One region of the Comamonas sp. Z1 genome, then DNA from elsewhere that is predicted to be linked to it. Evidence: riboswitches for the same ligand, from Rfam matches in the RefSeq annotation. Region 1 holds a riboswitch; each other region holds the start of a gene.
What was found. A riboswitch is a leader RNA that binds a small molecule or an ion and turns the genes downstream of it on or off. The one in region 1 is predicted to bind glycine.
Positions count from the first base shown of each region.

Region 2: linked by a shared signal. The riboswitch ahead of gcvT (glycine cleavage system aminomethyltransferase GcvT) and the one ahead of FSY45_RS09625 (D-amino acid dehydrogenase) in region 1 are both predicted to bind glycine.
Region 3: linked by a shared signal. The riboswitch ahead of FSY45_RS17035 (trimeric intracellular cation channel family protein) and the one ahead of FSY45_RS09625 (D-amino acid dehydrogenase) in region 1 are both predicted to bind glycine.

Region 1 covers NZ_VOQT01000004.1:157,782-168,181, forward strand. Annotated here, with positions in the region: gene FSY45_RS09605 (alpha-hydroxy acid oxidase) at 1-915, shown strand, start outside; gene nhaA (Na+/H+ antiporter NhaA) at 991-2,379, opposite strand; gene FSY45_RS09615 (DMT family transporter) at 2,730-3,662, shown strand; gene FSY45_RS09620 (amino acid permease) at 3,825-5,255, opposite strand; gene FSY45_RS09625 (D-amino acid dehydrogenase) at 5,356-6,624, opposite strand; glycine riboswitch at 6,796-6,895, opposite strand; gene FSY45_RS09630 (amino acid permease) at 7,439-8,959, shown strand; gene dinB (DNA polymerase IV) at 9,159-10,376, shown strand.
Region 2 covers NZ_VOQT01000001.1:150,580-160,979, forward strand. Annotated here, with positions in the region: gene FSY45_RS00685 (efflux transporter outer membrane subunit) at 1-550, shown strand, start outside; gene FSY45_RS00690 (HlyD family efflux transporter periplasmic adaptor subunit) at 701-1,981, shown strand; gene FSY45_RS00695 (DHA2 family efflux MFS transporter permease subunit) at 1,997-3,610, shown strand; gene FSY45_RS00700 (hypothetical protein) at 3,679-4,008, opposite strand; gene FSY45_RS00705 (MBL fold metallo-hydrolase) at 4,159-5,241, shown strand; gene FSY45_RS00710 (energy transducer TonB) at 5,255-5,845, shown strand; glycine riboswitch at 5,934-6,044, shown strand; glycine riboswitch at 6,064-6,189, shown strand; gene gcvT (glycine cleavage system aminomethyltransferase GcvT) at 6,254-7,390, shown strand; gene gcvH (glycine cleavage system protein GcvH) at 7,513-7,887, shown strand; gene FSY45_RS00725 (MolR family transcriptional regulator) at 7,935-8,486, shown strand; gene gcvP (aminomethyl-transferring glycine dehydrogenase) at 8,577-10,400, shown strand, end outside.
Region 3 covers NZ_VOQT01000009.1:154,709-165,108, forward strand. Annotated here, with positions in the region: gene mnmC (FAD-dependent 5-carboxymethylaminomethyl-2-thiouridine(34) oxidoreductase MnmC) at 1-808, opposite strand, end outside; gene FSY45_RS17035 (trimeric intracellular cation channel family protein) at 974-1,639, opposite strand; glycine riboswitch at 1,692-1,811, opposite strand; glycine riboswitch at 1,825-1,917, opposite strand; gene FSY45_RS28275 (hypothetical protein) at 2,161-2,289, shown strand; gene FSY45_RS17040 (fimbrial protein) at 2,447-3,481, shown strand; gene FSY45_RS17045 (hypothetical protein) at 3,831-4,535, shown strand; gene FSY45_RS17050 (sugar O-acetyltransferase) at 4,915-5,538, shown strand; gene FSY45_RS17055 (FAD-dependent oxidoreductase) at 5,947-6,672, shown strand; gene FSY45_RS17060 (CopD family copper resistance protein) at 6,754-7,194, opposite strand; gene FSY45_RS17065 (Rrf2 family transcriptional regulator) at 7,191-7,652, opposite strand; gene FSY45_RS17070 (NnrS family protein) at 7,666-8,931, opposite strand; gene FSY45_RS17075 (group III truncated hemoglobin) at 8,924-9,328, opposite strand; partial or broken gene FSY45_RS17080 (IS5/IS1182 family transposase) at 9,465-9,701, opposite strand.

The DNA of each region.
Region 1 (10,400 bases):
CATGCCGATGGCGAGATTCTTGGAGCCAAGGCCGCCAAGGCCTTTGGCGTGCCGTTCACGCTGTCCACCATGAGCATCTGCTCGCTGGAGGACATAGCCGAGCACACCGATCGCCATCCGTTCTGGTTCCAGCTCTATGTGATGCGCGACAAGGCCTTCATGGAGCGCCTGATCAATCGCGCCAAGGCAGCCAACTGCTCGGCGCTGGTGGTGACGCTGGACCTGCAGATCCTGGGTCAGCGCCACAAGGACATCAAGAACGGCCTGTCCACCCCGCCCAAGCCCACGCTGGCAAACCTCATCAATCTCGCGACCAAGCCGCACTGGTGCCTTGGAATGCTGGGTACCAAGCGCCGCAGCTTCGGCAATATCGTCGGCCATGTGGATGGTGTGGGCGATGTGTCCTCGCTGTCGTCCTGGACGGCAGATCAGTTCGATCCGTCACTGAACTGGAGCGATGTGGAATGGATCAAGAAGCTCTGGGGCGGCAAGATCATTCTCAAGGGCGTGATGGATGCCGAAGATGCGCGTCTGGCTGCACAAAGCGGTGCAGACGCGCTGGTGGTCAGCAACCATGGCGGCCGTCAGCTCGATGGTGCGCCTTCTTCGATTGCAGCCTTGCCATCGATTGCAGAGGCTGCGGGCAAGGATATCGAAGTCTGGATGGATGGCGGCATTCGCAGCGGTCAGGACGTGCTCAAGGCTCGCGCACTGGGTGCGCAAGGCACGATGATAGGTCGCAGCTTCCTCTACGGTCTGGGCGCTTATGGCCAGGCCGGCGTGAGCAAGGCGCTGCAGATCATCCACAAGGAACTGGACACCACCATGGCCTTCTGCGGGCACACCAATATCAACCAGGTCGGCAAAGAAATTCTGTTGCCCGGCACTTACCCGAAACCTTTCGAGCAGAGCTGATTGTTCTGCGGCATGAAAAAAGGTCAGTCCTTTGCAGGGCTGACCTTTTTGATTTCCGCCGGTGTGTCGTGGCGTTCAGGGCTGCTCGAAACGCTTGCGCATGGCAAAGCCATAGCCCAGTCCCAGCAAGGCTGCCATGGCCGAGCCGGCCAGAATGCCCAGCTTGGCCGCGCCCAGCAGGGAAGCATCCGTAAAGGCCAGGCCGCCGACAAAGATGGACATGGTAAAGCCTATGCCGGCCAGCAGACCCACCAGCAGCACGCCGCGCCAGTTCAGGCCCTCGGGCAGGCTGCACAGCCCGCTCTTGACAGCCAGCCAGGTGCAGATGAAGACCCCCAGGGGCTTGCCCAGCACCAGGGCCACCAGCACGGCCATGGCCGTGGTCTGCGGTGCGGCAGCGCTCAGGTCTATGCCCGAGAACTGCACGCCGGCATTGGCCAGCGCAAAGATGGGCATGATGCAAAAAGCCACCCATGGATGAAGAATCATGGGCAGGCGCAGAGCAGGCGGCAGCAGGTCGCGCTGTGCGAGCTGGGCAATGCGCAACTCCTGCAGCAGGTGCTGCGGATCGGGGCGGCCGCTCAGCATCTGCTCACCGGCCTTGCGCATGGCCGTCTGTGCCGTGATCAGCAGCGGCATGGAGGCGGGACGTACAAACACAGGCGTCATCAGACCAAGCACCACACCTGCCAGAGTGGGATGAGCGCCGGTCTTGAGCAGACCGAACCAGAGAATGGCTCCGGGCAGCACATACAGAGGAGCGGCGGCAATGCCCATGCGGTTGAACAGCAGCACCAGCAGCACGCCGGCTGCGGCCACCACAAAGCCCATGGCCTGCAGCCCGCCCGAGTAGAAGAAGGCGATGATGAGCACGGCCACGATGTCGTCGATGATGGCCAGGGCCAGCAGGAAGATGCGCAGCGCTCCCGGAATATTGCGGCCCAGCAAGGCCAGCACGCCCACGGCAAACGCGATGTCGGTCGCCGTCGGAATTGCCCAGCCGTTGAGCAGCGTCCTGTCGTTGCCCGCCAGGGCCACGTAGATGAGCGCGGGCACGGCCACGCCGCCGATGGCAGCGATCAGCGGCAGACTGGCCTGGCGCAGGCTGGCCAGCGCGCCGTTGTGCAGCTCGCGACGGATTTCCATGCCCACGACCAGGAAGAACACCGTCATCAGCACATCGTTGACGATGAAATGCAGATCGGTGCTGAAGCTCCACGGGCCCAGCGTCAGCGCGACGGGGGCATGCCATAGTGCAAAGTAGCTTGGCGCCGCAGCGGAGTTGGCCCAGATCAGGGCGACGGCAGCGGCCAGCATGAGCACCATGCCGGCAAAGGATTCGATATGCAGCAGGTGCGAGATTTGTGCCTGCACGCGCTCGGTCGCGGATTGCAGCGCGGGAACACGGGGTGAATTTTGGGATGCAAAAGGCGCAGGGGCCTGCACAAGTGTTTGTGGGTCCATGTGTGGGTAGGTGTCTGAAGTCGTACGCTGAAGGCGTGCGGCACCTGAGGCAATTCCTGCTGGTGCCGTCTGCACTGCAAACGACTGGCGCGCTGGCGGCCCGACCTGCGCATGAACATTCACCTGCCATCGCCACCTTGTGTGACGGGCACCCAGCTGAAATTGTAGCTAAAGACGCAGAAATGGTCTGGATTTGAGGTTATTTTGCCGGGGTGGAGGCTTCGTCACCAGAACGGAAGCCGTTCGCGCTTCACGTCGCCTTGGCTTGAGCGGGTGGACTGCACGAATCGCGTCAGCACCGTCCGGCAGCCGGCGCTATGCTGGCGCGCTAACAGAAAAGAAAGCATCTCATGCCGGGCATAGGAATGGAATATTTGTGGGTGGGGGTGGTGCTGTTTGCGGCGGCGGCGCAGACGGTGCGCAACACGGCCCAGCGCTCGCTGACGGTGCAGGTCGGCACCTTGCCAGCCACGCTGGTGCGCTTTCTCTATGGCCTGCCGTTTGCTGCCATCTATCTGCTGGCGCTGTACAGTCTGGGCGATCCGTCCCTGGTGCTGCCGAAGTTCAGTGCCGCGTATCTGGGCTGGATCGCGCTTGGTGCCTTCTTTCAGGTTGCGGCCACGGCTGCCTTGCTCATGGCCATGAAGGAGCGCAATTTTGCCGTGGCGGTCACGCTGTCCAAGACCGAGGTGCTGCAGGTGGCCTTGTTTGCCGCCATGTTTCTGCACGAGCTGCCGACCCGGCTGGCGCTGCTGGCCATGGTGCTTGCCACCGTGGGCGTGCTGATGCTGTCGCTGCCGCCGCGCGGGCAGCTGTTCACGCTCTCGGCTTGGACCAGCAAATCTTCGGTCTACGGGCTGATCTGCGGCGCCTGTTTTGCGCTGGCCACGGTGGGCTTTCGCGGCGGCGCGGTCGAGATCGCAACACTGGGCGTGAGCTCGCCCTGGCTGTCCGGGGCCTGGGGCGTGCTGATCGCGCAGACCATGCAGTCCGTCGTCATGAGCGCCTGGATTGTCAGAACCCATGAGCAGGGCCTGCGTCCCATCTTCAAGGCCTGGCGCATCTCGCTGCTGGCCGGCAGCATGGGCGCTGCGGCCTCGCTGGCCTGGTTCACCGCCTATGCCATGCAGGGGGCCGCTGCCGTGCGCACCCTGGGCATGGTGGAGGTGGTGTTCAGCTATATCGTCTCGCGCAAGGTGTTCAGCGAGAAGCTCTCATTGACGGAAAAGCTGGGCATGGCGCTGATGATGCTGGGCCTGGTGCTGATCTGTCTGCAGCTCTGATTTCAAGAGCTACCTGCGCTTGTCTATGCTCTTTTTCAAAGCTAAAAGTCTTTGAAATGAACTATGAAAAAGCGCAAGAAGCTTCTGAATCAATAGCGTGCTGCCGCGGCTGTCGCTGTCTCAGCTGCAGCCAGGGCATCGACAGCGCGGCTGTGCTGCGCCTCAGGCGGCTTGCTGTTGCGCTTGCGCCAGGCGTTGGCGCTGCTCGGGCTTGACCGCGTAGAGCCGGTAGCCGATCGTCAGCAGCGCAAACCACAGGGGCGCGATATAGAGCGCCACGCGGGTGCTGGCATCCAGCGACAGGCAGACCAGCACCACGGCCAGAAAGGCCAGCACAAACCAGTTGGTGAACGGCGCGCCGGGCATGCGGTAGGCCACGGCTGCGGCATGACCCAGGCTGACGGCGCGGCGATAGCGCAGATGGGAGAAGACGATGATGCCCCAGGTCCAGACGGCGCCTATGGTGGCAATGCTGGTCACGTAGATGAAGGCTTCCTCGGGCACCAGATAGTTCAGCACCACGCCGACCAGCATGAAGGCTGCAGAGATCAAAATGCCGGCGGCCGGCACATGGCGTGAATTGATCCGGCCCAGCCTGGCGGGCGCCTGTTTGAATTGCGCCAGCGTATAGAGCATGCGGCCCGTGCTGAAGATGCCGCTGTTGCACGAAGAGGCTGCGGCGGTGATGACCACGAAGTTGATGATGCCGGCAGCGGCGGGAATGCCCAGCTTGTCGAAGACATGGACGAAGGGGCTCATGTCGGGGCTGAGCTCGTTCCAGGGCACCAGCGACATGATGACGATCAGGGCACCGATATAGAAGATCAGAATGCGGTAGACGATGCTGTTGGTGGCGCGAGGCAGCACTTTCTCGGGCGACTCGGCCTCGCCGGCCGTCACGCCGATCAGCTCCACGCCGGTATAGGCAAAGCAGGCGATCTGCAGGGTGAAGACCACGCCCACCATGCCCACGGGCGCAAAGCCGCCGTGCGACCAGAGATTGGCGAAGCTTGCCGTCTGGCCCAGCGGTCCCCAGCCCGTGGTGATGATGGCCACACCCAGCACCAGCGTGGCAACAATGGTCACGACCTTGATCAGCGCGAACCAGAATTCCAGCTCGCCGAAGACCTTGACCGCAATCAGATTCACGCCCAGCAGCACGGCCAGGGTGGCGAGCGCCGGAACCCATTGCGGAATGGCCGGAAACCAGTAATGGGTGTAGATGCCTATGGCCGTGAGCTCGGCCATGCCCGTCACCACCCAGGTGAACCAGTAGGTCCAGCCGGTGACGAATCCGGCCCAGGGGCTGACATAGGTTTCGGCATAGGTGGCAAAAGAGCCGGCCACCGGGCGGTGCACCAGCAACTCGCCCAGTGCCCGCATGATGAAGAAGATGGCCAGCCCCGCGATGGCGTAGCTGACCAGCAGCAGCGGCCCGGCCTTGTGGATCGCCTTGGCCGAGCCCAGGAACAGGCCCACGCCAATGGCACCGCCCAGGGCGATCAGCTGGATGTGCCGGTCCTTGAGGCCGCGCTCCAGCTCCCCTGTCTGCTGCAGCGACTCCCCGGCTGCGCTTGGATGATTTCGACTCATGTTGTATGTCTCCGTTTTGCCATTCACACGGCAACAGCTGCCCCTCACGGGGCGCTGCAGCTGCCGTGTCTGGCTTGTTGATGAGGTTTTCAGGTCGTGGTCAGGCGCTGGCGGTGCTCAGCGTGGCCGGTCGGGGCTGTCTGCTGGCGCTGCCCATGGACTGCAGCACGAGGTCGCCGACCATGTCGGCGGTGACGGCCGACAAGGTCCAGCCCAGATGGCCGTGGCCGGTGTTGTAGAACACGCAGGGCTTGTTGCCGGGGCCCACGCGCGGCAGCATGTCCGGCATCATGGGGCGCAGGCCAGCCCAGGGCACGACGCTGCGCGTGCTGACACCGGGGAAGCACTGCTGAACCCATTCGATGAGCGGGCGGATGCGGTCGGCGCGGATGTCCTTGTTGAAGCCGTTGAACTCCGCCGTACCGGCAACTCGGAAGCGATCGTCGCCGAGGCGGCTGGTGACCAGCTTGGTCTCGTCGTCCAGCAGACTCACCACGGGGGCTGCGGCGCGGCTGGCTTCGTCCGGCAGATTCACCGTGATGGAATAGCCCTTGACCGGATAGATGTTGACGCTGTCGCCGAGCTGGGCGGCCAGGGCGCGGCTGGCCGTGCCTGCGCAGACCACCATGGCGTCGAAAGTCGAGGTCTCGGTTTCCAGGCCCTGGCGCACGGTCACGCTGGCCTGCTTGCCATTGCTGTTCACCGACACGATTTCCTGGCCGTAGCGGCATTGCACGCCCAGTCGCTCGCAGGCGGCGGCAAGGCCGCTGGTGAACTTGTGGATGTCGCCCGTGGAGTCGCTCTCGGTGAAGTAGCCGCCGTAGAAGGTTCCGGACAGGGTCGGCTCTATGGAGCGCATCTCCTGCGGTGTCACGGCGCGGCGCTCCAGACCGCCTTTGGCCAGCAACCGGGAAACCTTGCCCGCATGTTCAAAGCCTGCTCGGTCGCGGTAGATATGCAAGATGCCTTTTTGCTTCAGATCGAAGTCAATGCCTTCGCTGGCCGCCCAGTCAAACAGGTGCTCACGTGCCGCAATCGCCAGCCTGGCGGTCTCCACGGTGTTTTTCTCGTAATGGGGGATGGCAGCGAGAAACTGGCAGAACCAGGAAATCTTGTGCCAGCTGGGCCTGGGGTTGAGCAGCAGCGGAGCATCGCTCTTGAACATCCACTTGAGGCCCTTGACGATGGTGGACCAATGGGTCCAGACCTCGGCGTTCGAGGCCGAGAGCTGGCCGCCATTGGCGAACGAGGTTTCCATGGCGGCATAGCGCTGCTTCTCGAACAGGGTGACGGAAAATCCGCGGCGTGCGAGGGCGTAGGCGGTGGTCACGCCCGTGATGCCACCGCCGATGACGGCGATTGTCTTCATGATTCAGATTCCAGAAACGTCAAGGGTGGAGCCCGTGCGCAACATGCGCAGCGAACGCCCCCTCTGTTCTGGACCTGAGAGATTCACGAGGCAGGGCCTTGCGGCGCTGCTCGCTTGCTCCTTCGGTATGCCCGGCGGACGATGACGTCCGGACATTCTTCAGAGTGTGTGAAAGCGATGCCGATCCTTTGGCCTGAGAGTTTCCGGGGCGGTTGCTCCTTCGGCGCTGCATGCGCCAAGTTTGCGCTGCAGTCTCTCTCGGCATCACCGGGCTGAGAGCCTGTGGGCAAATGTAGGAAGAATGGCGGCGCCTGGATATACGGGTTTTCTAGACTTCTGCGCCAGGGCTCAGCCATGGCTGCTCATGTCGGGCCCATGCTATTTGATAGCGCCTACCGCTTATCCTTCAAGGGAATATTGATTATTTGTCTATGAAAATGAATTTATTAAAGCGCAGTGTGCTTCTAAATTCATAGCGATAGACGCTGTCAAGTGCCGCCGAGCAGCCCCAGAGTCAGCCCCTGCATTGGCATGGCGGGTCATGGTCGGCGGTGGATTTGGGCAAAATATCGTCTTTGCCTGTCAATGGGCCCGGCGATATCACCGCTTTGCCATTGAAGCACCCGACTGGGGTGGCTGCCGATTCAGGATGCAACTGGCCTATCCGCCATGGCGTTCTGCTGTCATGGCTTCGTTCCTTTGTCCTTGTTGCCCGCGACCGTCATGGTCGCCTTTTTGCGTTGCCTGTCGCAGCGCCTGCGGGATGGTTGGGTGTTTTGTCCGGATGGGCGCAAACCATTACAACAAGACATTTATGTCCCAACCCAACTCAAGCCAGCAGCTCGCGCCGACTGGTGATGGTGACGATAACCAGCCCCGCTTGCACCGGGTGCTCAAGCAGCGCCACCTGAGCATGATCGCCATTGGCGGCGCCATCGGAACGGGCCTGTTCGTGGCCTCCGGCTCGGCCATCGCCCAGATCGGCCCCGGCGGCGCCGTGCTCACCTATCTGCTCATCGGCATCATGGTGTACTACATCATGACCAGCCTGGGCGAGCTGGCTGCCTTCATGCCGGTGGCCGGTTCCTTCTCGACCTATGCCTCGCGCTATGTGGATCGCGGCTTCGGCTTTGCGCTGGGCTGGAACTTCTGGTTCAGCTGGGCCGTGGTGGTGGCGGTGGATCTGGTGGCCTCGCAACTGGTCATGGCCTACTGGTTTCCCGATGTGCCGGGCATCCTCTGGAGCGGCCTGTTCCTGCTGCTGATGGTGGGGCTGAACGCGTTTTCCGCGCGCGGCTTTGCCGAGGCCGAGTACTGGTTCGCGCTGATCAAGGTGCTGGCCGTGGTGGCCTTTCTGATCACTGGCGTGCTGATTCTGTTCGGCATCATCAGCAACGGCCATGTACCGGGCTTCGAGAACTGGACCACGGGCGATGCGCCATTCGTCGGCAATTTCGCGACCTTTGTGGGCGTGGCCATGATCGTGGCCTATTCCTTCCAGGGCACGGAGCTGGTGGGCGTGGCGGCGGGCGAATCCGAGAATCCGCGCGAGAACGTGCCGCGTGCGATTCGCCAGGTGTTCTGGCGCATCCTGCTGTTCTATGTGCTGGCCATTGTCGTCATCGGCTTTCTGATTCCCTATACCGATCCGCAGCTGCTGCGCACCGATGTGGCCGATATCGCCGTGAGCCCGTTCACGCTGGTGTTCCAGCACGCGGGCCTGCTGTCGGCGGCCACGGTGATGAATGCGGTGATCCTGACCTCGGTGCTGTCGGCCGGTAACTCCGGCATGTATGCAGCCACGCGCATGCTCTACAACATGGCGACCGAGGGCAATGCACCGCGCATCTTCTCCCGGCTGACCCAGAACGGCGTGCCGCTGGTGGCCTTGATCGGCAGCACGCTGGTCGCCAGCCTGTGCCTCTTTTCCTCGCTCTACAGCCCGCAGGCCGTCTATATCTGGCTGCTGAATCTGGCCGGCATGACGGAGTTCATCGTCTGGCTGGGCATTGCCGTCAGCCACTACCGTTTCCGTCGCGGCTATGTCATGCATGGTCACGATGTGGGTCTGCTGCCCTACAAGGCCGGCGCCTTCCCCTTCGGCCCCATCTTTGCCTTCGTGCTGTGTCTGGTGGTGACGCTGGGCCAGAACTATCAGGCCTTCCTGGAAGATCGCATCGATTGGGGCGGCGTGGTGTCGACCTATCTGGGCATTCCGCTGTTCCTGCTGTTCTGGCTGGGTTACTGGCTGGTCAAGCGCAAGACCTGGGTCAGCTATGCCGATATGCGCTTTGACGAGCTCGAAGACATCAAGCAGGGCAAGGTTTCGTCCTGAGGCTGTTTGAGCCTTCCCCTTCTCTGTTCGGGAGGGGATGGCAGCAGGTCCGGGGGCTGGCGCTGCTTGCCGTTTCCCGGTGTCTGTGTGCCTGTTTGACGCATGACTGCCGTCTCTGGCCAGCCCAGGCAAAATCGGTGCTGTGAGCGATCTTCCCACCAGCCCCGAGCCCAGACCCAGGCGCATCGCGCATCTGGACATGGATGCGTTCTACGCCTCCGTGGAGCTGCTGCGCTACCCGCAGCTCAAGGGGCTGCCGGTGGTGATCGGTGGTGGGAGGCGCAGCTTTGACGAAGAGCTGCTGGCGCGGCATGCGGGGCGGCCGCTGTCCGAGATCCCGGTGGCGGACTTTCCGCTGCTGCGCGATTACACGGGGCGCGGCGTGATCACCACGGCCACCTATCCGGCACGGCAGTTCGGCGTGGGCTCGGCCATGGGCATGATGAAGGCCGCCAGGCTGTGCCCGCAGGCGATTCTTCTGCCCGTGGACTTTGCCGAGTACAGGCGCTTTTCCCGGGCCTTCAAAGAGATCATCGTGTCGATTGCTCCGCTGATGGAGAACCGCGGCGTGGACGAGGTCTACATCGACTTCACCGACGTGCCCGGCGGCCAGCGCGAAGGCGGACGCGTGCTGGCCCGGCTGATCCAGAAATCCATCTTCGATGCCACGGGCCTGACCTGCTCGGTCGGTGTGGCTCCCAACAAGCTGCTGGCCAAGATGGCCAGCGAGTTCAACAAGCCCAACGGTATCTCCATCGTCCAGCCCGAAGATCTGCAAAGCCGGATCTGGCCGCTGGCCTGCCGCAAGGTCAACGGCATAGGGCCCAAGGCCGATGCCAAGCTCAAGAGCCTGGGCATAGAAACCATTGGTCACCTGGCCGCGCAAAGCCTGCCGCAGCTGCTGCACTGGTTTGGCAAAAGCTATGGCCATTGGCTGCACGAGTCTGCCTGGGGGCGGGACGAACGCGCTGTGGTAACCGAGAGCGAGCCGGTTTCCATGAGTCGCGAGACCACCTTCGAGCGCGATCTGCATGCCGTGCGCGACAAGGCCGAACTGGGCGCGATCTTCACGGACCTGTGCGAGCGTCTGGCCGAGGATCTGCAGCGCAAGGGCTATGTGGGGCGCACCGTGGGCATCAAGCTGCGCTATGACGATTTCAGGATCGCCACGCGGGACCAGACCCTGAACCTGCCGATACAGAATGCGGCAGCCATCCGCCTGGCCGCAGGCCAATGCCTCAAGCGCGTGCCGCTTGGCAAGCGCATCAGGCTGCTGGGGGTCAAGGTCTCGGGCCTGATTGCCGAGCAGCTCTGGCAGGCCAGCGCCCACGATCCGGTGGCAAGAGATCTGCTGCTCAGACCTCATGGTTTGACCTCGGTCAAGCATTCGGATCCCTATACCGCATCTCTGTTCTGAGCCTGGGGGCTCGGGAATCATCAC
Region 2 (10,400 bases), on a different contig from region 1:
GCGCTGGCGCGTGGAAGCGGCCACGCAAGGCATTGAATCGGCCAGGGCCGACTTCTACCCTGATGCGAATCTGACCGCCTTTGTGGGCCTCAACGCGCTGGGCCTAGACAATCTGCTGCAGGGCAGCTCGCGCCAGATGGGCATCACGCCTGCGCTGCGCCTGCCTATCTTCGACGGCAAGCGCCTGCGCGCCCAGCTGCGCGGCAAACAGGCCGATCTCGACACCGCCATCGCCCAGTACAACGGCGCCGTGCTCGATGCCGTCAAGCAGGCGGGCGACGCGATTGCCTCCGTGCAATCGCTGCAGCGCCAGCAGCAGTTGCAAACCGAGTCGCTGTCCAAGGCCGAGCGGGCCTATGACTTTGCCGTGCAGCGCTATCAGGCCGGCCTGGGCAGTCAGATCACCGTGCTCAACACCGAAACCCAGCTCATCAACCAGCGTCGCCTGGCCGTGGACCTGCAGGCACGCGAGCTCGATACCCGCGTGGCCCTGGCCGCAGCCCTGGGCGGTGGCTGGAGCGACGACACCCCGGCTGTTGCACTGCAATAGACATCGAACTCAACAAAATCAATAGCTGCTACCGCTTTACTGCCATTGCATTCAAGGCAAAAACACTCTCAATTCTTTTATTGATAAGCGCTAGCAGCTCCTCTTTTCAATAGCGCAAAACCGCTTCACAGATAACAAAGCGCCAACATCATGACCGACACCAAGCCTACTCAGAACGCTCCCCAAGCTCCTGCGGCAGCTACGCCCAGCGCCAACCCTGCGGGCCGCCGCAAGGGCCTGACCATCGTGGCGGCCGCTGTCGCCGTGGCCGCCATCGCCTGGGGCGGCTGGCACTGGATGGTGGCCCGCAACTACCAGACCACGGACAACGCCTATGTGGCCGGCAACGTGGTGCAGATCACGCCCCAGGTCGGCGGCACCGTGATCAGCATCGGTGCCGACGATACCGACTATGTCCGGGCCGGCCAGTTACTGGTGCAGCTGGACCCTGCCGACTATCTGGTGCAACTGGCCCAGGCCGAGTCGCAGCTGGCCCAGACTGCGCGCCAGACCCGCACCCTGTATGCCAACAACGCCCCGCTGGCCGCCCAGGTGGCCCAGCGCGAAGCCGATCTGCTGCGCCTCAAGGCCGATGCCGCCAAGGCCAACGACGATGTGGCGCGCCGCCGCCCGCTCACGGCCACCGGTGCCGTGGGCAAGGAAGAGTTTGACCATGCCAAGGCCCTGGCCACGGCCGCCGGCAACGCCGTGGCGGCCGCAGAAGCCGCCGTGCGTGCTGCCAAGGCCCAGCTGACGGCCGCCGAAGCCCAGACCAAGGGCACGACGGCCGAGGACTTCCCCGCCGTCATGGCGGCCGCAGCCAAGGTGCGCGAGGCCTATCTGGCCCTGCAGCGCACGCGGCTGATCGCGCCCGTGGACGGTTTTGTGGCCAAGCGCGGCGTGCAACTGGGCCAGCGCGTGGCCGCCGGCTCGCCGCTGCTGACCGTGGTCGACCTGCACAAGCTCTGGGTGGATGCCAACTTCAAGGAAAGCCAGCTGGCCGATCTGCGCATGGGCCAGAAGGTGGAGCTGACCGCCGACGTCTACGGCGACAAGACCACGTACGAAGGCAAGGTCGTGGGCCTGGGTGCGGGCACGGGTGCGGCGTTTGCACTGCTGCCCGCGCAGAACGCCACCGGCAACTGGATCAAGGTGGTGCAGCGCGTTCCCGTGCGCATCAGCCTGGAGCCCGAAGCGCTCAAGCAGCACCCGCTGCGTGTGGGCCTGTCCATGGACGCGAAGGTCGATATCCGCGACAAGGACGGCCAGGCCCTTGCCAGCACGCCGCGCAGCGAGCCCGTGGCCCAGACCACGGTCTATGACGGCAGCCTGGCCCAGGCCGAGCAGCGCATCCAGCACATCATCGCGGGCGACAAGCTGCCGGCACTGACCCAGCTGGCCGATCTGCCCGCAGCCCAGCCTGCGCAATAAGACGCGGAATCAGCCATGACTTCCTCGACTTCTGCCAATCCCGGAGCGGGTGCCTCGCCACCGGCTCCGGCGGCCCGCCCCATGCCGCCAGCCATCGCCCCGCTCAAGGGCGCGCAGCTCGCCCTGGGCACGCTGGCGCTCTCGCTGGCCACCTTCATGAACGTGCTGGACTCCTCCATCGCCAACGTGGCCATTCCAGCCATCTCGGGCGATGTGGGCGTCAGCCCCAGCCAGGGCACCTGGGTCATCACCAGCTTCGGCGTGGCCAATGCCATCTCCGTGCCGCTGACGGGCTGGCTCACCCAGCGCTTCGGTGCCGTGCGCCTGTTCACCATGAGCGTGCTGCTGTTCGTGCTGACCTCCTGGCTCTGCGGCTTTGCCTCCTCGCTGGAGATGCTGGTGCTGTTCCGCGTGCTGCAAGGCGCCGTGGCCGGCCCCATGATTCCGCTGTCGCAGACCCTGCTGCTGTCCAGCTATCCGCCCGCCAAGGCCGGTGTGGCGCTATCGCTATGGGGCGTGACCACGCTGGTCGCACCCGTGGTGGGGCCGCTGCTGGGCGGCTGGATCACGGACAATATTTCCTGGCCCTGGATCTTCTACATCAATGTGCCCGTGGGCCTGCTCTCGGCCCTCATGACCTGGAGCATCTACCGCAACCGCGAAACGCCCACGCGCAAGCTGCCTATCGACACCGTGGGCCTGTCCCTGCTTGTGCTCTGGGTGGCGGCGCTGCAGCTGATGCTGGACAAGGGCAAGGAGCTGGACTGGTTTGCCTCCAATGAAATCATCGCCTTTGCGGTGATCGCCGTCGTGGCCTTTGCCGTGTTCGTGGTCTGGGAGCTGACCGACGCCCATCCCGTCGTCGATCTGCGCCTGTTCAAGAGGCGCAACTTCGCGGCCGGCTCGATCGCGCTGTCCATCGCCTACGGCCTGTTCTTCGGCAATGTGGTGCTGCTGCCGCTGTGGCTGCAGCAATGGATGGGCTACACCTCCACCTCGGCCGGCCTGGCCCTGGCGCCGGTGGGCCTGCTGGCCATCCTGCTCACGCCCATGGTGGGCCGCAAGGTCGGTGTCTGGGATCCGCGCAAGATGGCCACGATTGCCTTCATCGTGTTTGCCATGGTGCTGTGGATGCGCTCGAAGTTCACCGTGGAGACCGACTTCGCCCATATCCTGATTCCCACGCTGATCCAGGGCGGCGCCATGGCCTTCTTCTTCATTCCGCTGACCACCATCACGCTGAGCGGACTGACCCCGGACCGCATTCCGGCCGCCGCAGGCCTGTCCAACTTCGTGCGGATCACGGCCGGCGCCATGGGCACCTCGATTGCCACCACGCTCTGGGAAAGCCGGGCTTCCATGCACCATGCCCATCTGACCGAGTTGCTGGTGCAAGGCCAGGGCACGTTTGCCAGCACGGTCAGAAATCTGCAGGCAGCGGGCATGAGTGCCGAGCAGGCCTATGCCCAGATCAACCGGCTGATCGATCAGCAGGCCTTCACGCGGGCCGCCGACGACATCTTTCTGGCATCGTCCTTTCTGTTCCTGAGCCTGATCGTGCTGATCTGGTTCACCAAGCGCCCGGCTTCTGCCGCAGGAGCCTCCGACGCGGCCGCTGGCGCACACTGACGAACTTCAGACAGAATTGGCTGGAAGCGATTGACCCACAATCGCTGCCAGCTATTTTTTGATAGTTTCTAGGCGCCGGCAGCCTGCTTGTCCAGGCGCCGCAAAAAAACCTGCAGCTCCTTGACGACCTGGGCATCGCCCTTGGCCTGGGCGCAGCTCAGCCCTTGCTGCCAGGCGGCTCGCGCCGCCTGCGCATCGCCCAGCGCCAGCTCCACCTTGCCCAGTTGCTTCCAGGCGACGGAGTATTCGGCATCCAGTGCCGTGGCCTTGCGCAGATGCTCGCGCGCCACGGCCATCTGCTCGTCGTCGGCATAGGCCTTGCCCAGGGTATAGCGCAGCAGCGCACCATCCTTGCCGGCCGCCAGCATGCTCTCCAAATTGTGAACCATGGGATTCATGTGCATTTGCTCCTCAGGCAGCGAGTGTCGCATCCGCCCCGAGAAAGCAGCTGAATGGCCGTGCCTGTGTTACGGCCTCTTGCAAGCCGGCTCTTGCAGCGCTGCAAACCGTCCCAAACTGCGGCCAATGTCTCAATAAGGCGCCTGATCTTGTTTCGCAAACCAAGTCTCTCCACCTCCATCACCGACTACGAGGACTCGCCCCAGTATTCGGGCGGGCGTTTTCGCAACACGCATCCGCGTCCGGTCAACAGCCCCAAGCCAGATGCCGGGACGCTATGGAAGTTCCTCTTCAACAAGCCGGCCGATTCCCAGCCGGGCAAGGCGCTGCCCGTTTTGCCGCTGAGCACGACCGAACTGAACCTCGCGCCCGAACGCAGCCTGTATCGCCTGGGCCATTCGACCTTGCTGATGAAGCTGCGCGGCGCCTGGTGGTTGACGGACCCCGTGTTTTCCGAGCGCGCCTCGCCGCTATCGTTTGCCGGCCCCAAGCGCTTTCATGCCCCGCCGATTGCCCTGGACGAGTTGCCTGCCTTGCGCGGCGTGCTGCTCTCGCATGACCACTACGACCATCTGGACCGCGCCACCATTCGCGTGCTCGCGCCCAAGGTGGGAGTTTTTCTCTGCCCCTTGGGAGTGGGAGACAGACTGGTGGCCTGGGGCGTGCCGGCCGACAAGATCGTGCAGCACGACTGGTGGCAGGGCAGCGAGGTCGACGGCCTGCGCTTCACGGCCACGCCGGCCCAGCATTTCTCGGGACGCAGCCTGCGCGACGGCAACCGCACGCTCTGGGCGTCCTGGACCATAGAAGATCGCCAGGCCGACAGGCCGCTGCGCGTCTTCTTCAGCGGCGATGGCGGCTACTTCGACGGTTTTGCCGAAATCGGCAGGCGCTTCGGCCCCTTCGATGTCACGTTGATGGAGACCGGCGCCTACGACGCCCACTGGCCCTATGTCCATATGCATCCGGCGCAGACCGTGCAGGCACACCGGGATCTCGGCGGCCAATGGCTGCTGCCCATACACAACGGCACTTTCAACCTCGCCATGCATGCCTGGTGGGACCCCTTCGAGCAGATCCTGAGTCTGGGCAGGCAGCACGGCATAGAGATCGCCACGCCCATGATGGGTGAGCGCCTGGACCTGGATGCCCCCCATGCCGGATCGCCCTGGTGGCGCGCCTGCGCCGAGGCCGACAGCAAGGGACTGGATCTGCGCCCCGCGCAACCCTGAAGGTGCAACCCGCATGGCCGACAATGTCCTCATGGACATTTCGCGCACCTCACACCTTGCCGCCGCCTGCGCCGCGTCTCTGACCGCCTTGCTGCTCGGAGCCTGCTCCCACCTCTCCGATGGCAGCCAGCCCAAGCAACCACCGAATGCCGGCATCTCGATCACAGTTTCCGGGCAGCCGGAGCCGACGCCGGCTCCGCCATTGGACACGCAGCACAGGCGGCCACAGAGCATGGAATGGCCTGCCTGGATCAAGGCAGACTGCACACCCCCCGCCCAGCTCGATCGGCAACCGCAGCCACGCCGCCACACCACGCCTTTCATCAGCGCCCACTGGTTTCCGAACGGGCTGGAGACCACGGTGGTCTTCCGCCTGGAAGTCACGGCCCAGGGCGAACTCGGCCGTGTGGCCTACCAGCCCGCCGATACCGATCCCCGCATCGTGAAGTCCATCATGCGCTCGCTCGAACGCTGGAAGTTCAAGCCCGGCATGCGCCAGGGCCAGCCCGTGACGTCCTGCTTCGAACAACCCTACCAACTGGTGTTTCCGCGCCAGGAGATCGATGTTCCTCGTACGCCCGCCATGAACACAGAACCGCAGTGAGACCGCAAGCTCAATTCCAGCGATCTGTGCTCGAAAACCCCAGAATCCATCCGATTCGGTGGTGCAAGCCCCTTGCCCACCGCTAGAATCGCCAAGGTCAGGAGAGAGTGCCTGCAGCTTGAAGCTGCCTCGCACCGCCGAAGGCGCAGACCCCCAACCCGGTGTCAAAACGCTCAGGCAAAAGGACTGACAAGCGCTGCAAGGTGTGCAAACCTGCAGCGTCCCTTGCTGGAGAGAGATGCAGGCCGTCATTTCGTATGTGCGCCGGCATCCACCGAAGGAGCAAACTGCCCGATGCAATGCGTGCAGTGAATCTCTCAGGTAAAGCGGACAGCAGGGCAAGCCCGCCACGCATGGCCCAGTCATGCATGGCCACTCATTTTGGTTTGACCACCGGAGCGCTTGCCTGTGACTGCTGCTGACACCTCTTCCGATCTGCGTTCCACACCGCTGTTTGCACTGCACCAGAAACTGGGTGCCCGCATGGTGCCGTTTGCCGGCTACGCCATGCCCGTGCAATACCCTCAAGGCCTGATGGCCGAGCATCTGCACACGCGCAAGGCTGCCGGCCTGTTCGATGTCTCGCACATGGGCCAGTTGCTGTTGCGCGGCCCCGATGCCGCCGCCGCGCTCGAATCGCTGATGCCCGTCGATGTCATGGACCTGGGCCTGCACAAGCAGCGCTACGGCCTGCTGCTCGATGAACAAGGCGGAATTCTCGACGACCTGATGTTCGTCAACCGCGGCGAAGATCTGTTCCTCATCGTCAACGGTGCCTGCAAAGAGGCCGATATCGCTCATATCCAGAGCCGCATCGCCAGCCGCTGCGAGGTCGTCCCACTGCCCGAGCGCGCCCTGCAGGCCCTGCAAGGCCCGCAAGCCGTCACTGCCCTCTCGCGTCTGATTCCCGGTGTGACGCAACTGCTCTTCATGACCGGCAATTACTTCGACTGGCAAGGCCATGCGCTCTACATCACGCGCAGCGGCTATACGGGCGAGGACGGCTTTGAAATCTCCCTGCCCGGCGAAGCTGCCGAAGCCTTTGCCGAAGCTCTGCTGGCACAGCCCGAGGTGGCCCCCATCGGTCTGGGCGCGCGCAACTCGCTGCGCCTTGAAGCCGGACTTTGCCTGTACGGCAACGACATAGACACCAGCACCACGCCGGTCGAAGCCGCGCTGAACTGGGCCATGCAGAAGGTTCGCCGCACCGGCGGCGAGCGCGAGGGCGGTTTTCCCGGTGCGGCCATCGTGCTGGAGCAATTGCAGAACCCTCAGTCGCTGCGCCGCAAGCGCGTGGGCCTGATCGCGCTGGAACGCATTCCCGTACGCGAGCCTGCCGTGCTGGAAAACATGGACGGACAGCATATCGGCCACATCACCAGCGGCCTGCTCAGCCCCACGCTCAACCAGCCTGTGGCGCTGGCCTATGTCGAGCCCGACTACGCCGCCATCGATACGGAAATCTTCGCCATGGTGCGCGGCAAGCCCGTGCCCATGAAGGTAGTCGCCACGCCCTTCGTTCCCACCCGCTACTACCGCGGCTAGGTCTGCCGCCGCGCATGAGACGGGCCAGTTTGCCAAACAGCGGCCAGAACACCGCTAAAGTGCGAGCTGGACCTTTCTCAAACAACACCCGATTCCCCTGAATCCCCCATCTGGAGCTTTCCATGAGCATCAAGTATTCCAAAGAACACGAATGGATCAACGCCGCTGACAGCAATGCCGCCATCGTCGGCATCACCGTACACGCACAGGATGCACTGGGCGATGTGGTGTTTGTGGACCTGCCTGCCGTGGGCTCCACCTTCAAGGCCGGCGATGTGGCTGGCGTGGTCGAGTCCGTCAAGGCCGCTGCCGATGTCTACATGCCCGTGACCGGCGAGATCGTCGAAGTCAACGAAGCCCTGCGCGACGACCCGTCGCTCGCCAACAGCGACCCCCTGGCCGCTGGCTGGTTCTTCAAGGTCAAGATGAGCAATGTGGGCGAGCTCGAAGGCCTGATGGAAGAGACTGCCTACAACGACTTCGCCAAGGACAACTAAGCGTATCAACGGCCCTCGCATTGCGAAGGCCGTTTTTGCATGCAGCCATGAGCACCATTCTGTATTTCGACGATCCGGACGTCGGTCTCGCCCGCGAGACCAGCCACCCGACCTTTGCGCGCATCGCAGCCCAGGACTTCTATTACGACTGCGGTGACGACTTCAGCCCCTTCGGCAGCGATGATGGCAGCGACACACTGGCCGCTCTTCAAGAGTGGTACCAGGAGCAGACGGGCGGCAAGTCTGCCAAGACCCTGCGCTTTCTGCACCAACAACTGAGCGGCTGGGATCTGCCCGTGCCCAAGGACATGCTGGCTCATGACGATGCGGCCAAGGCCCAGTGGCTGGCCAGCGACGACATGAACCAGATCTATCTGCGCTCGGTCTGTCGCGCCCACGTGGCCACCGCCTTTGGTCAGCTCAAGATCACAGGCAGCATCGATGCCGATCTGCAACAGCAAGCCCTGCTTGCCCTGGCCTGCCAGCAATGGCTGAACACCGTGGCACGCAGCAAATATCCCGATTGGGAATATGCCGACCAGGAAAGCGAACGCCTGGCTCTGATGAACACCGCGCTGGAACAAGCCAGCGCTGCTTGAAGCACCGGCCGCATGCCTTCAGGCATACGGCATTCACGCATGCCTGGCATGCAAACCGTCAGTCACAGTATTTGAGAATAGGTCCCTCCCATGCTGATGTCGCCTCCCGCCCCCGTCGCTTCCCTGCAAGCGCTGGAAAACAGCCACGAATTCATCCCCCGTCATATAGGCCCGGACGCCGATGAGCAGCAAAAAATGCTGGCCGCCATCGGCAAGCCCTCGCTGGATGCCTTGATTCGCGATGTGATGCCCGACTCCATCGCACGCGCCAGGCCCATGGATCTTCCGGCGCCGATTACCGAAGCCGCTGCGCTGGCCGAACTCAAGGCCATCGCCAGCAAGAATCAGGTTCTGAAGAGCTTTATCGGCCAGGGCTACTACGGCACGCACACGCCGGGCGTCATCCTGCGCAACATCCTCGAGAATCCAGCCTGGTATACGGCCTATACCCCCTACCAGGCAGAAATCTCACAAGGCCGCATGGAGGCGCTGGTCAACTTCCAGACCATGGTGACCGACCTGACCGGCATGCCGATTGCCAATGCATCCATGCTGGACGAGGCCACGGCAGCCGCCGAGGCCATGACACTGGCCAGGCGCTCCGTCAAATCCAGAAGCCATCGCATCGTGCTGGCCGGCGATCTGCACCCGCAAACAATTGAAGTCATCGAGACCCGTGCCCGGCCGATCGGCATCGAAGTGGTGATCGCCAACAGCCAGCAAGAGTGGGAGGCCGCGCTGGCAGGCGATCTGTTTGCTGCCGTCATCCAGTACCCCGCATCCAGCGGCTGGATCGTGGACTGGAAGGCCGATGTGCAAGCCATTCACGCCAAGCAGGCCGCCGCCATCGTGGCCACCGACCTGCTGGCTCTGACCCTGCTGACACCGCCCGGCGAATGGGATGCCGATATTGTCGTGGGCAACAGCCAGCGCTTCGGCATGCCCATGGGCGCAGGCGGTCCACACGCGGCCTTCATGGCCTGCCGCGACGAATACAAACGCAGCCTGCCCGGCCGTCTGGTGGGTGTCAGCGTCGATGCGCATGGCAAGCCCGCCTACCGCCTCGCGCTGCAGACGCGCGAACAACATATCCGCCGCGAGAAAGCGACATCCAATATCTGTACGGCCCAGGTCCTGCCGGCAGTGATTGCCAGCATGTATGCCGTCTACCACGGCCCCCAGGGGTTGAGGCGCATTGCCCAGCGTGTGGCACGCTTCACAGCGATTCTGAGCCGTGGCCTGGCCCAGTTGGGCTTCAGCGCCCATCACCACGACACAGCCTTCGACACCGTGAGCCTGCACACCCGGGAGGCCACCGACGCCCTGGCGGCTCGCGCCGTCTCCCGAGGCGTCAACCTGCGCAAAGCCTGGGATGAATATCTCTGCATCAGCCTGGACGAAACCACGACCCGGGCCGATGTCGAGCTGCTCTGGAGCATCTTTGCCCAGGAGGGCCAGGCCCTGCCCACCATCGAGGCCATGGACGAAGGCCCGACCTCGCTGATCCCCGAATCCCTGCAGCGCAGCACGGCCTATCTGACCCACCCGGTCTTCAACACCCACCACTCCGAAACCGCCATGCTGCGCTATATACGCAGCCTCAGCGACAAGGACCTGGCGCTGGACCGCAGCATGATCCCGCTGGGCAGTTGCACCATGAAGCTCAATGCCACCAGCGAGATGATTCCCATCACCTGGCCAGAGTTCGCCGACATCCACCCGTTTGCGCCCGCCAACCAGCTGCAAGGCTATGCCGAGCTGGACCGACAACTGCGCGACTGGCTGTGCCAGGCCACGGGCTACGCGGGCATCAGCCTGCAGCCCAATGCAGGCAGCCAGGGCGAATACGCAGGTCTGCTGGCCATCAAGGCCTTCCATGAATCACGCGGCGAGGCACACCGCAATATCTGCCTG
Region 3 (10,400 bases), on a different contig from region 1:
CCAGGACCGTCACTTCCCAGCCGCGTCTTGCCAGGCTGGCGGCAGCGGCGGCACCAGCCAGGCCTGCACCCAGCACCAGGCAGCGGCCGGCCTGGCCCACGGGCGCAGGCAGGCCGTCAGGGCGATGGCGTGGCTCCCAGGCCGGGTTGTAGGCTGCGTGCAGGTTATGGCGCTTGGGCGGCACGCCAGCGTGCTTCTTGACTTCAAAACCCTGAGCCTTGAGCGCCAGGCGCACATGGCCGGCCACGCACCAGGTGGCAAGCTGCGTGCCCCGGCGGCAATGGCGGGCAATGTTCTTCATGGCATCTTCATCCCACATCTCGGGGTTGAGCTGGGGGGAGAAGCCATCCAGATACACGCTGTCCGCCGTCATCTGCTGCTTGCGCAGCATGGTCCTGGCATCGCCTATATAGAGCGTCAGCAGCACCTGGCCGTCATCAAAGGAAAGGCGATGCACGCCCGGCAGCAGTCCCCACCATTGCTCGGCCAGTTGTTCGCCAAGCGCGCGCAGTACCTCATCGGCCGGCAAAAACGCGAGCAGATCCTCGCGCGAGACAGGGTAGGCCTCCACCGAGACAAAATGCAGAATGCGCGGGCGTCTGGGATCGGCCTTCCATGCCGCCCAGGTGACCAGGAAATTCAGGCCGAAGCCAAAGCCGGTCTCCAGAATGCGCCACTGCGCTGCATCGGCCCAGGCTGCTGGCAGGTTGCAGCCACCGAGAAAAACCTGGCTGGCCTGGTCGAGGCCGCCGAACTCGCTGTGATAGCGATCGCCGAATCTGGAGCTATAGGGGGTGCCATCCGGCATCCATGTGATCGGTTCAGACATGGAAAGTGAAACTACATGGGTAATGCATGGCGCAGTCTAGGTCAGAGCAGCCAGGCAAGGGCCGCCCCGCAGCGATGACTGCGTCCCCCCTCCTGCGTAGCAAGAGAGGGGAAAGGCGCGCAGCGCCACAGGGGGAGCTCGATCTTATTCCCAGCGCTGCTGGTACGAAAAAACCGGCAGGCGCCATTTGAAACGAATGGCGGCCAGACGGAAGGCCAGACCGCCGGCAAAACACACGATGGTGCTGATATTGGGGCTGACATCCAGATAGCGCAGGCCCAGGAACATCAGGCATACCGACAGCGACACGCTGGCATACAGCTCGCGGCGGAACACCACGGGGACCTGGTTGCAGAGCACATCGCGCAAGATGCCGCCGCTGATGCCGGTAATCATGCCGGCCATGATGATGACGATGGTGGGGTAGCCCAGCTCCAGCGCGGTATTGCAGCCGATCAGCGAAAAGGCGATCAGACCCATGGCGTCCAGCAGCAGAAACACCTGCTTGAGCCTGTGCATATGGCGTGCAATCACGGTGGTCAGCAGACCGAAGCTGATGACCAGATACACATACTCAGGGTGCTGGGTCCAGCCGATGGGGTAGTGGCCCAGCACCATGTCGCGGATGGTGCCGCCTCCCAGGGCAGTGACAAAGGCGATGACGACGACGCCGAAGATATCCATATTGCGCCGGCCTGCGGCGAGTGCGCCGGACATGGCTTCGGCGGTAATGGCCACCAGATAGATGACCAGCATGACGGTGAAGTTGGAGGCCTGGAACGAGTCCAGCAAAGAGACGGAAGGAAGCATGAAGGCACTTGAAAATAGACCAGCCACTCACATCGGCGGGAGTGTCCGGCTTGCCTCTCCCGCTGTCCTTTTACCTGAGAGTTGCGCATGAGCACCTTCGCGGTGGACATGCTTGCCCCTTCGGTGAGCCCTGCAGACTTGTGGTTGCGGGCTGCTCTCCAGTTGGCGATATCCGGGTCTTGTCAGACCCACCTGCGGTACTTATTGCCTGAGCGATTATGGGAGTTTGCGCCTTCGGCGGGAACCCTCTAAAGGCTCCGCTCTCCCGCGGGATGGGCGCGATTTTAGCCAGTTTCAGCGACTTTATTCGGGTTAATACCTGTATTGGTGTGCTTCTGCGGCCGCCGGCGCAGGGTGCGCAAGGCCGGTCCGACCCCGCCATGGCTCGCGCAAGCCCGCGTTTTCGTCTGTGAAGCCGCCCGCCATAACACGCGGTGCTCTCGAAGGCTCGCTCATTCTTCAGGCGTTGACAGACTGCTTAGGGACGACACGAACCTGTCGCGGCATGCAGAAACGGCCCTTTGAACCGTTACGTGGCGGTCATGCAATTCGAACAGCTTGTGTGGAGCGTAAAACAGCTGTTAAAGACAGGCGGCGTGCAGCAACTGGTGTTGGCGATTGCTGCCGCTTCGGCATGGGGCTGTGAGTGACTCAGGTCAGCCTGAGGCCGACCTGATTGCAAGCCTGAGTGGGGGGAAGTTCAAACCTCGGTGAGAGCCGGCTCACGCCAAACTTTTGAGAAAAATCCTAGAAATCGCCATATGAACCGCAAATACCATCCTCAGAAAAGATATTTGTGGAATTTCAATGGCAAATCAACGATTTCGAAAACGCAAATTGATGCCAGTCATTTTGCGATTCTTGTGCACCTCGTTTCTTGTGGCTGCACCCATGGCTGCACAGGCTCAAGACATCTGTTCTATCAGGCTGGACGACGACCGAGTTGTTCCAACAGTTGACTTGAAGGTTCAGCCGTGGGAGACCGGGGATTTTGATCCATCGGTCCCAGAGGGAACAGTTATTAGTTTGAAGTACACTCAGGCCTCGGGCATTGGTGGGTATATTCAGTGCAAAAAGAAAATGGGTACAACGCTTTACACCGTTTCGACCAGTAGCCAGTCGGACGGTTATGGTACTTTCAAGACTTCCATCGCTGGCGTGGGTATCAGAATCAGAGGGGGCATAAATGCCGAGAATTGGTGGCCTCAATCGCGATATGACGAGCGCACCAACTATTTTCTCGCGCCAGCTCAAGAGTTTGTCGTGGAATTGGTAAAAACGGGGCCCATCACGGCAGGGGGATATATTAGTGGACTGATTGGTGAGTCCAGATATGTTGACCTGCAACATACCTATAGAAGAATCTATATGGAAGGACGCGGAATCGTGGTTGAGCCTAGAGTGCCGACATGCAAGCTCAATACCCCACTGGTTCCGGTATCTCTCGATAGCATCAGTGCTTCCGACCTGATGGATAACGGAAAAGGGCCGTGGAAGGATTTCAGCCTGAGCCTTGCATGCGCTGGGGGTGATACCGGAACAAGTACCAGAATGTTTGTTGTATTTTCGGATGCGCAGAACCCGGCGAATCGATCAACGACTCTGTCCCTTTCTGAGGATTCGGTGGCCAAAAACGTAGGTATCGAGATTCAACGAGAAAATGAAGAGCTCGTGAGCTTCGGGCCCGAATCGGGGGAGGTCAATCAGTGGATGGTTGGCGAATTTGGCAATGAGCCGGTGAATATCAAACTGAAGGCCCGTTATACCTGGACGTCGCTCGTACAGAAGCCGACGCCCGGCAGCGCGAATGCCGATGCCACCTTTGTCATCAGCTACAAATAAAGTGTGGCTGGCACGGCCCAGCAAACCGAAGGTTTGCGGTTGAGACGAGGTGCTGTCCCCCGCAGGAAAGCCACTTTTCTCTAATGAGAGAGACCAGGTGGCGGGATACAGGCTCCCCGCAACTTTCTCTTGGAAGAGAGCAGGTTTGCGCATCCGCCCTTCCATTTATTCAGAGCCAAGGCGGCCAGGGCCTTAAGTGCCGCAAGTCTGCGCTGCACCAAAACGGTGTGTATGCCGTTTGGCACTTGCCTGCAGATGCCAGAGTAAAAATCGCAGCGGACAAGCTTAGATTGAATTTCGGAATCCACTCGGTCTGTCCGAGCGGAATGAGTGTCCGGCAGCGGAGAAAATGAAAAATACGTCCAACGTTGTCAGAGTTTGCAGAGTATTCGACTTCGACGAAAGTCCTTCTGAAATCTACGCAAAGCTATGCAAGAGCTTGTCTTTGCTTCCCGCACCTTGGGGGCTGGCAGATGTGGATATCATCACATTTGAAGACCGATCGGATTGGCCTGTCAATGAAGTGAGCTATCGACTTCACGAGGAGGTCAGTCGCCTTGAAATTGGACTTCTGAGCCGGAGGTATCGGCGACATTCAGAGGTGGCTCCATGCCTTGAAGACTACATGACTGTCGAATTTAATTCTGCAAAAAATGGAGCCGACCTGAAGTATGTCTTCGACCAGGTGATCCCCCTCTATATACGCAGCTTTGGTGCATTCTTCGCTGCGGTGGAGGACATGGATGTGTTGGCCGAAGAGGAAGATGAATTCTGGAAATCCAGCGATGAAGAACGTATGCATGCCCGGGCTCAAGCCGGTCCACGCAGACAAGAGTGCCTTCACATCAGGCAGGTGAACTACTGGGCCAGAGAACAGTGCAACAACTACTTCGGACTTGCGCCAGAGCAGGTGGTAGGCATACTCGGCGACCACGTCGCCCGTGCGGATGTGCTGGAGGAGGGCGCCTATATTGTTGTCTCGTACGACCCGCTGACCTCGGAGCAGGCGCAGGCAATCACTCCTGCATTGATGCCTTTGCTGAAGACGCGGTGAACTACTTGAAAGGGGCATTGTCTTCGCTGCGATGCAGGGAGCTTGGGGCGGGTATCGCACGCGATTCATCCAAACCTGCGGTGCATTTTCTACCGTGGTTGCCCACTTTCCCCTGGGTACCTATCGCGGTATGGCAGCAAGGTCGTGTACGAGTCGAATTGCCCTATCTTCCCGATACAGATGCTGTGCAAATACTCCGACTTGGCAGCCACCAATTCGCGCGACTAATACAAGCGGATGCCTCACTTGAGAGGTAGATCCGGACAAATTGCCGCATTGAGTGAGTGGCTCTGAGACGGTCGCTTGTGGCCAGGAGTTGCCGTAGGAGTGTCAGCGATGCGCTATGGTTATCGCCTTCCTAAAAAACTAGTCGCACCCAATGTCAAAGCTCGAAACGCAACTTGCTCATATTTGTTCTGGGCAAATGTATAACGACCTCTCGCCTGAATTGGTGGCGGCGAGGCAGAGTGCGGTGCTGCTGACCAATGAGTACAACAACTCCTTCTCGAAACCAGCTAGTGAGCGGGAGGCGATCCTCAGGTCTCTGCTAGGGCATCTAGGTCGAAACGTACACTTCGAACCGACCTTCCGTTGTGAGTTCGGGCGGAATATCCACATTGGCGACAATTTCTATGCCAACTTCGATTGCATCATGCTTGATGGCGGTGGCATATACATCGGTGACGATGTGCTCCTTGCGCCGCGAGTCGGTATCTATACGTCTAATCACGCAATTGACCCCATGGAGCGCGCCGCAGGTGGATGCTTCGCAAAGCCCGTAAAGATTGGCAATCGAGTCTGGGTTGGAGCAGGTGTGCACATCAATCCCGGGGTAGCGATTGGAGATGGTTCGATCATTGGCTCCGGCAGTGTTGTGACATCAGATATTCCGTCAGGTGTCATCGCTGCCGGAGTCCCATGCAAAGTCATCCGACTGATTTCCGAACAGGACAAAACTGGATTTAAGCCTCAATTCATGTCGAATGGCTTGTCTAACTTATAGATTCAGTAGTTCGATGAAACCCTCGGAACGACTGCACTGGGTCGGCAGCATCAGTTCGCAGTTCACGAGAGCTGTCGTTCAATTGTCTTGTGCACTGCGCCCAGCCAGTTTTCGGTTTGAGGCGCACAGCGGAAGTCTGGCCAGGTAGCAGGTCAACGTCTGGTATCTGAGGTAGCGGTCGCAGACTTGCCGCATCTCTGCGTCTGTAACCAGCCTAGACCCCCCATTCGCGGCCTCGTGCTGAACGGGGCTGCTTCTGGCCGAACGCTGCCATAACAGGCTGAGGTGGTCGACTCAATGAGAACGCCCAATTCGACCCGTTTCTCACGGTGGGTATCGATTGACGGGAATATTTGCTCCATTGGACACATCCAATGTGTAGATCCATTGATTGCGAAGGAGTGAATCATGGGCATAGAGCACAGCAAAATCCTCGAACGCGAGGAGGTTGCACAGGGTACGATGGCATTCCATCTCGCCAAACCGGCGGGGTTTGATTTCCGCCCTGGACAGGCGTTTGAAATCCAGCTGCCGGGCGCGGTCCCTGGGGAGAGCAAAGAGGAGCGATGTCACGCATTCTCCATCGTCAGCGCGCCGCACGAGAGTGAATTAGTGTTTGCCACGCGGATGAGGGACAGTGTTTACAAACGCGCTTTGGCAGCTCTGCCCGTAGGTGCTGAGTTGGATATCGATGGCCCATTTGGTTCGCTTACCTTGCACAAAAACACAGCGCGAGCGGGTGTGCTCATCGCCGGTGGGATTGGCGTGACGCCGTTCATGAGCATGCTGAGAAATGCTGCAATGCAGCAGTCACAGCAGGATTTGCTTCTGCTGTATTCCAATCGTCGTCCAGAAGATTCGGCGTTTCTCTCTGAGCTTCAAGCTCTCGAAAAGAAGAATCCCAAATTCCGGCTCAAGGCCACCATGACGGATATGGCGCACTCTGCCGTGGATTGGAGTGGTGATACACAAACGATCGATAGAGCGTGGCTCCAGCAGGCCATTGTGGGCTTGGCTGATCCGATCTTTTATGTTGCTGGTCCACCTTCCATGGTTGCGGCAATGCAGCAGTTGCTGTTATCAGCCGGTATTGATGAGGACGATGTGCGTAGTGAGGAGTTCTTTGGATATTGAATTGGCAGACTCACCCTGATCAAGGGGAAAGTCTGCCATGACGCATTTGGATGCAGCCGCTTGGCATACCTCGCATGGCTCTTACCAGTGCAGATAGAACATGGCCTTGGCCAGCAAGACAATGACCAGCACATGGCAGAACACGCTCAGGTGCAATCGGTGCGAGCGTCGTCCATTAAGTTGTCCTTGGCGGCGCCACCACATGGCGCTGGCGAAGTGCGCAAGCACGCTAAGCGCCAGCGCAATCTTGAGCACCATCAGCATGCCTGTGCTGCTGGCCAATGGGTGCGCCAGTACCGAGCGGTGCTGCCAGGCCAAGCCTGCTCCCGCAGAATACAGCACTAGCAACACCCAGGGCATGACGGCGGTGGCGCGTGTCCCCAGCGCCTGCTCCACGGGGAGCATGTGCTGCTGCGGCACTCGGCTGTGCACGTTGGCCAGCAGCACGACTTCGAAGAACACTGTGCCTGCAAACGCCACGGCGGCCAGCAGGTGTAGTGTGATCAGCAGGCCATAGCTCATGTCTGGGCCTTCTCTCTTGACAGTCGTATGGCAGGAATCAACGGCACTGCGCTGACAGAGGTTGGTGGTATCAGGTCTGCAAGAGTGAAGCCATCCAGATGCGCCATGAAGCTGTGCAAAGCTCCTTGCAACATGCCAGCGAGGCGGCAGTCGCCGGTCAGCGTGCACCGGTTGTCGTTGCCAAAGCATTCCACCAGCGTGAAGTCGGACTCTAGTCCCCGTATCACTGTACCGATATGGATCTGCTTAGGTTCACGGGCGAGGCGCATGCCGCCTCCCTTGCCACGTACCGTCTCTATCCAACCCTGCAGGGCCAGTTGATGCGTCACTTTCATCAGATTTGCCTCGGAAATGCTATAAGCCTGCGCAACCTCCGAAATCGTGCACAGGCGATCTGGCCGCTGGGCCACATGCATGAGCAGCCGCAGCGCATAGTCGGTCATCAGGGTTAGACGCATTGAGTGATCTCGTTCAAACAGATTTTCTGGACTTGCGGACGACATGTCCTGAGGGCTGAGCCGCTGAGAGTCCAGCAGGTGGCAGGCGCGGCCGAATCAGCAAGGGCACAAATCGCCAAAGGTACAAAGCAAAGGCCAGCACCCATGCAAGCGCCGATGCATGCAGCGCGGCTTGAGGGAGCCCTGCAGGCAGAAGTGCCAGCAGGCGCAGCAAAGCGGCGGCGAGCACCAGCACATACATGACCACGATGCTCCCATCGGCGCGCAATGGTCGCCCCAGATGGCCCAAAGCCGTACGTGTCACCATGCCGATTATCAGCACCGCAAAGCCGGCCACGCCGATCACATGGACCGGCCAGGCCAGGCGCAGTACCCAGCTGCTCGCCTGGAGCGCTGCCACCAGCAGGCCCGTGCCCAAGGCCGCATGACCCAGATACAGAATCCACAGCAACGGCACCTGACGCACAGCCCAGGGTTTCCAGGCCAACACCTGCCATAGGGTGATGAGTCCCGTGACAGCCAATGCGGTCACCATACCCGGCACCCAGCCCAGCAACAGGCAGACAATGCCAAGCCCGCCAGCCCAGAGTTGCCACTGCCCGCTGGCCATATGCATGGGAATCTGCAGATCCGTCACCGCCCGCATAGCGAAGAATGGAATAACGCGCCGCGCCACCAGTAGTGCAATCACAGCCATGCACAGCAGCCCTGCATAGAGGTAGTGCATCAGCGTTGCGTAGTCGCTGCCTTGCCATACCGAGAGCAGAAAGAGTGCATCGGCCACGCCCAGGCCTGACACCAGCAGCGGCAGGCCGTAATTGCGTCGGCTGCGTGCTGCATAGATCACCCGGCCCAGCACTATGGCAGCGGCGGCGAAAAACAGCAGTTCACACACTACGGCAAAAGCAAAAGCTGTATCACCCACCACCAGAAAACCAACGCGCGCCAGCAGCCACAGTACGCACAACCCGCCCAGCGCCCGGCCCTGAATAGGGTTGCTTCCAGTCCAGTTACTAGCCGCCGTGAGCAGAAAGCCCACGGCAATCGTCGCCACAAAGGCCCACAACATCTCGTGCGCATGCCACAGCACGCCGCCCAAACGCCCCGCAAGCCACTGTGGCGCGAACACCCACAGCGCGACCGACACCGCCGCCCACAGACAACCGGCCATGTACAAGGGCCTGAAGCCAAGCTCCAGTAAGGCTTTCCACTGGGGCGCAGGAGGCTTGGGTTGGGGCGCAGACCTCATCGGCTCCTCGATCTGCAGCAGCTCAGACATGGCTCACCACCGCCGGTAGTGCCTTGGGATCACGGCTCATCTGGTAGCCCGACCACAGGCTCTGTGCAATACGGCGCGCCGCCTGCCACGCTTGATCGGCCATGGCGCGGTTGGGTTGCTCGGCCAGTGTGATCTCGAACAGGCCCAGCCAGCGCTCAAACAGCTCTTGGCTTAGACCTGGTAGCGCAGCATGTTTGGGCATAGGGGCCCCTGAAAAGCGTGCTGTGCGTCGCAAAATGGCCGACCAGAAATCCACCAGCTTGGTCAGATGATGGTCCCAGTCCGCTATACGTGCATCGAAGATGGGGCCAAGCACCTCGTCCTGGCGTATTCGCGCATAGAAGGAGTGCACCAAGCTGACGACCTCCTCTTCAGTGCAAAGCTCATGAATCCTCATCGCACAATTCCTTTCGCTGTCGTTGCTGCACATAAGATTCATCAATTATGTATCTTATAACTGGGCATGTCTCTAGGCGCATGGTGTTGTTGCAAAAATCAGCGCCGGGCCAGACTGCCCCTGACCCCGGGCGTGGCTATGCCAAAGCCACTGTTTGCGGGCAGCCCAGCTCAGTGAACCGATTGAAAAGAGCGGCCCGGATATGAAGCTCTTTGGCCTGCCGCTCGAGCGAACGTGACATCACCTGTTCACCGAGTCGCTTGATGCAGTGGCTCTTGGTCTACACCAGGCTGCATCGGTGATACCCACTCTGGCTCTTGCATCGTTTGCGCCCGAAGCGCCTGCAGGCGGCGATAGTCGCATTGCGGTAAGCGCCTGTTTCCTTCCCTTCTGGCATAAGTACCCAAAGGTCGGTTAATTAGTACTTTGCGACTGAAGAAGGCTCTTTTGGAAGCGGTTTGATTGCGTTTGAATTCAGCTTCCCCTGTAGGTCAGCTGGTGAGCTTGAAGTATTGAGGGGCGGTCGGCTTGGAAAAATCTCTGACCGACTGCTCTTGGCCGGGAGCGTGGGGTCTACATGAGTCCCCGGAGCAGGCACTCGATGTGAACGGCAAGTCATCCAGTGACTGTTATTGGTGCATGAGTGAATTGGAACTCTTGGCCAAAAGCGGACTGTGAAGTGAAGGACAAGTGGCCACTAAAGCACCGTTCATATCATCCGACTGGCAACCGCACGATGACAATTTTCTCGATGCGCTCATTTTTGTAAACGACCCATATCGTAGGCAACACACGTAACGCTTCATGTTGAGGGCTCACCCACGTTACCCAGGCTGGCACATCAACTCTGGCAATCAACTCATTGACTGGTAGCTGCCGCAAAGCAATGAGCGCGCCAACAAGGGCCGAGGGCTGTGAGCTCGATATGTGCATTGGCTCATGGAACGCATTTCGTTTCATTTAGCCACTGTTAGCCAAATTTCATGCACTAAAGTCGCCCGTTTAGCTAATTATCGAGAGTCAACTGAGGGTCGGTCTGAGCTGGTGCTACCAGCTGGAACCAGTCACATCC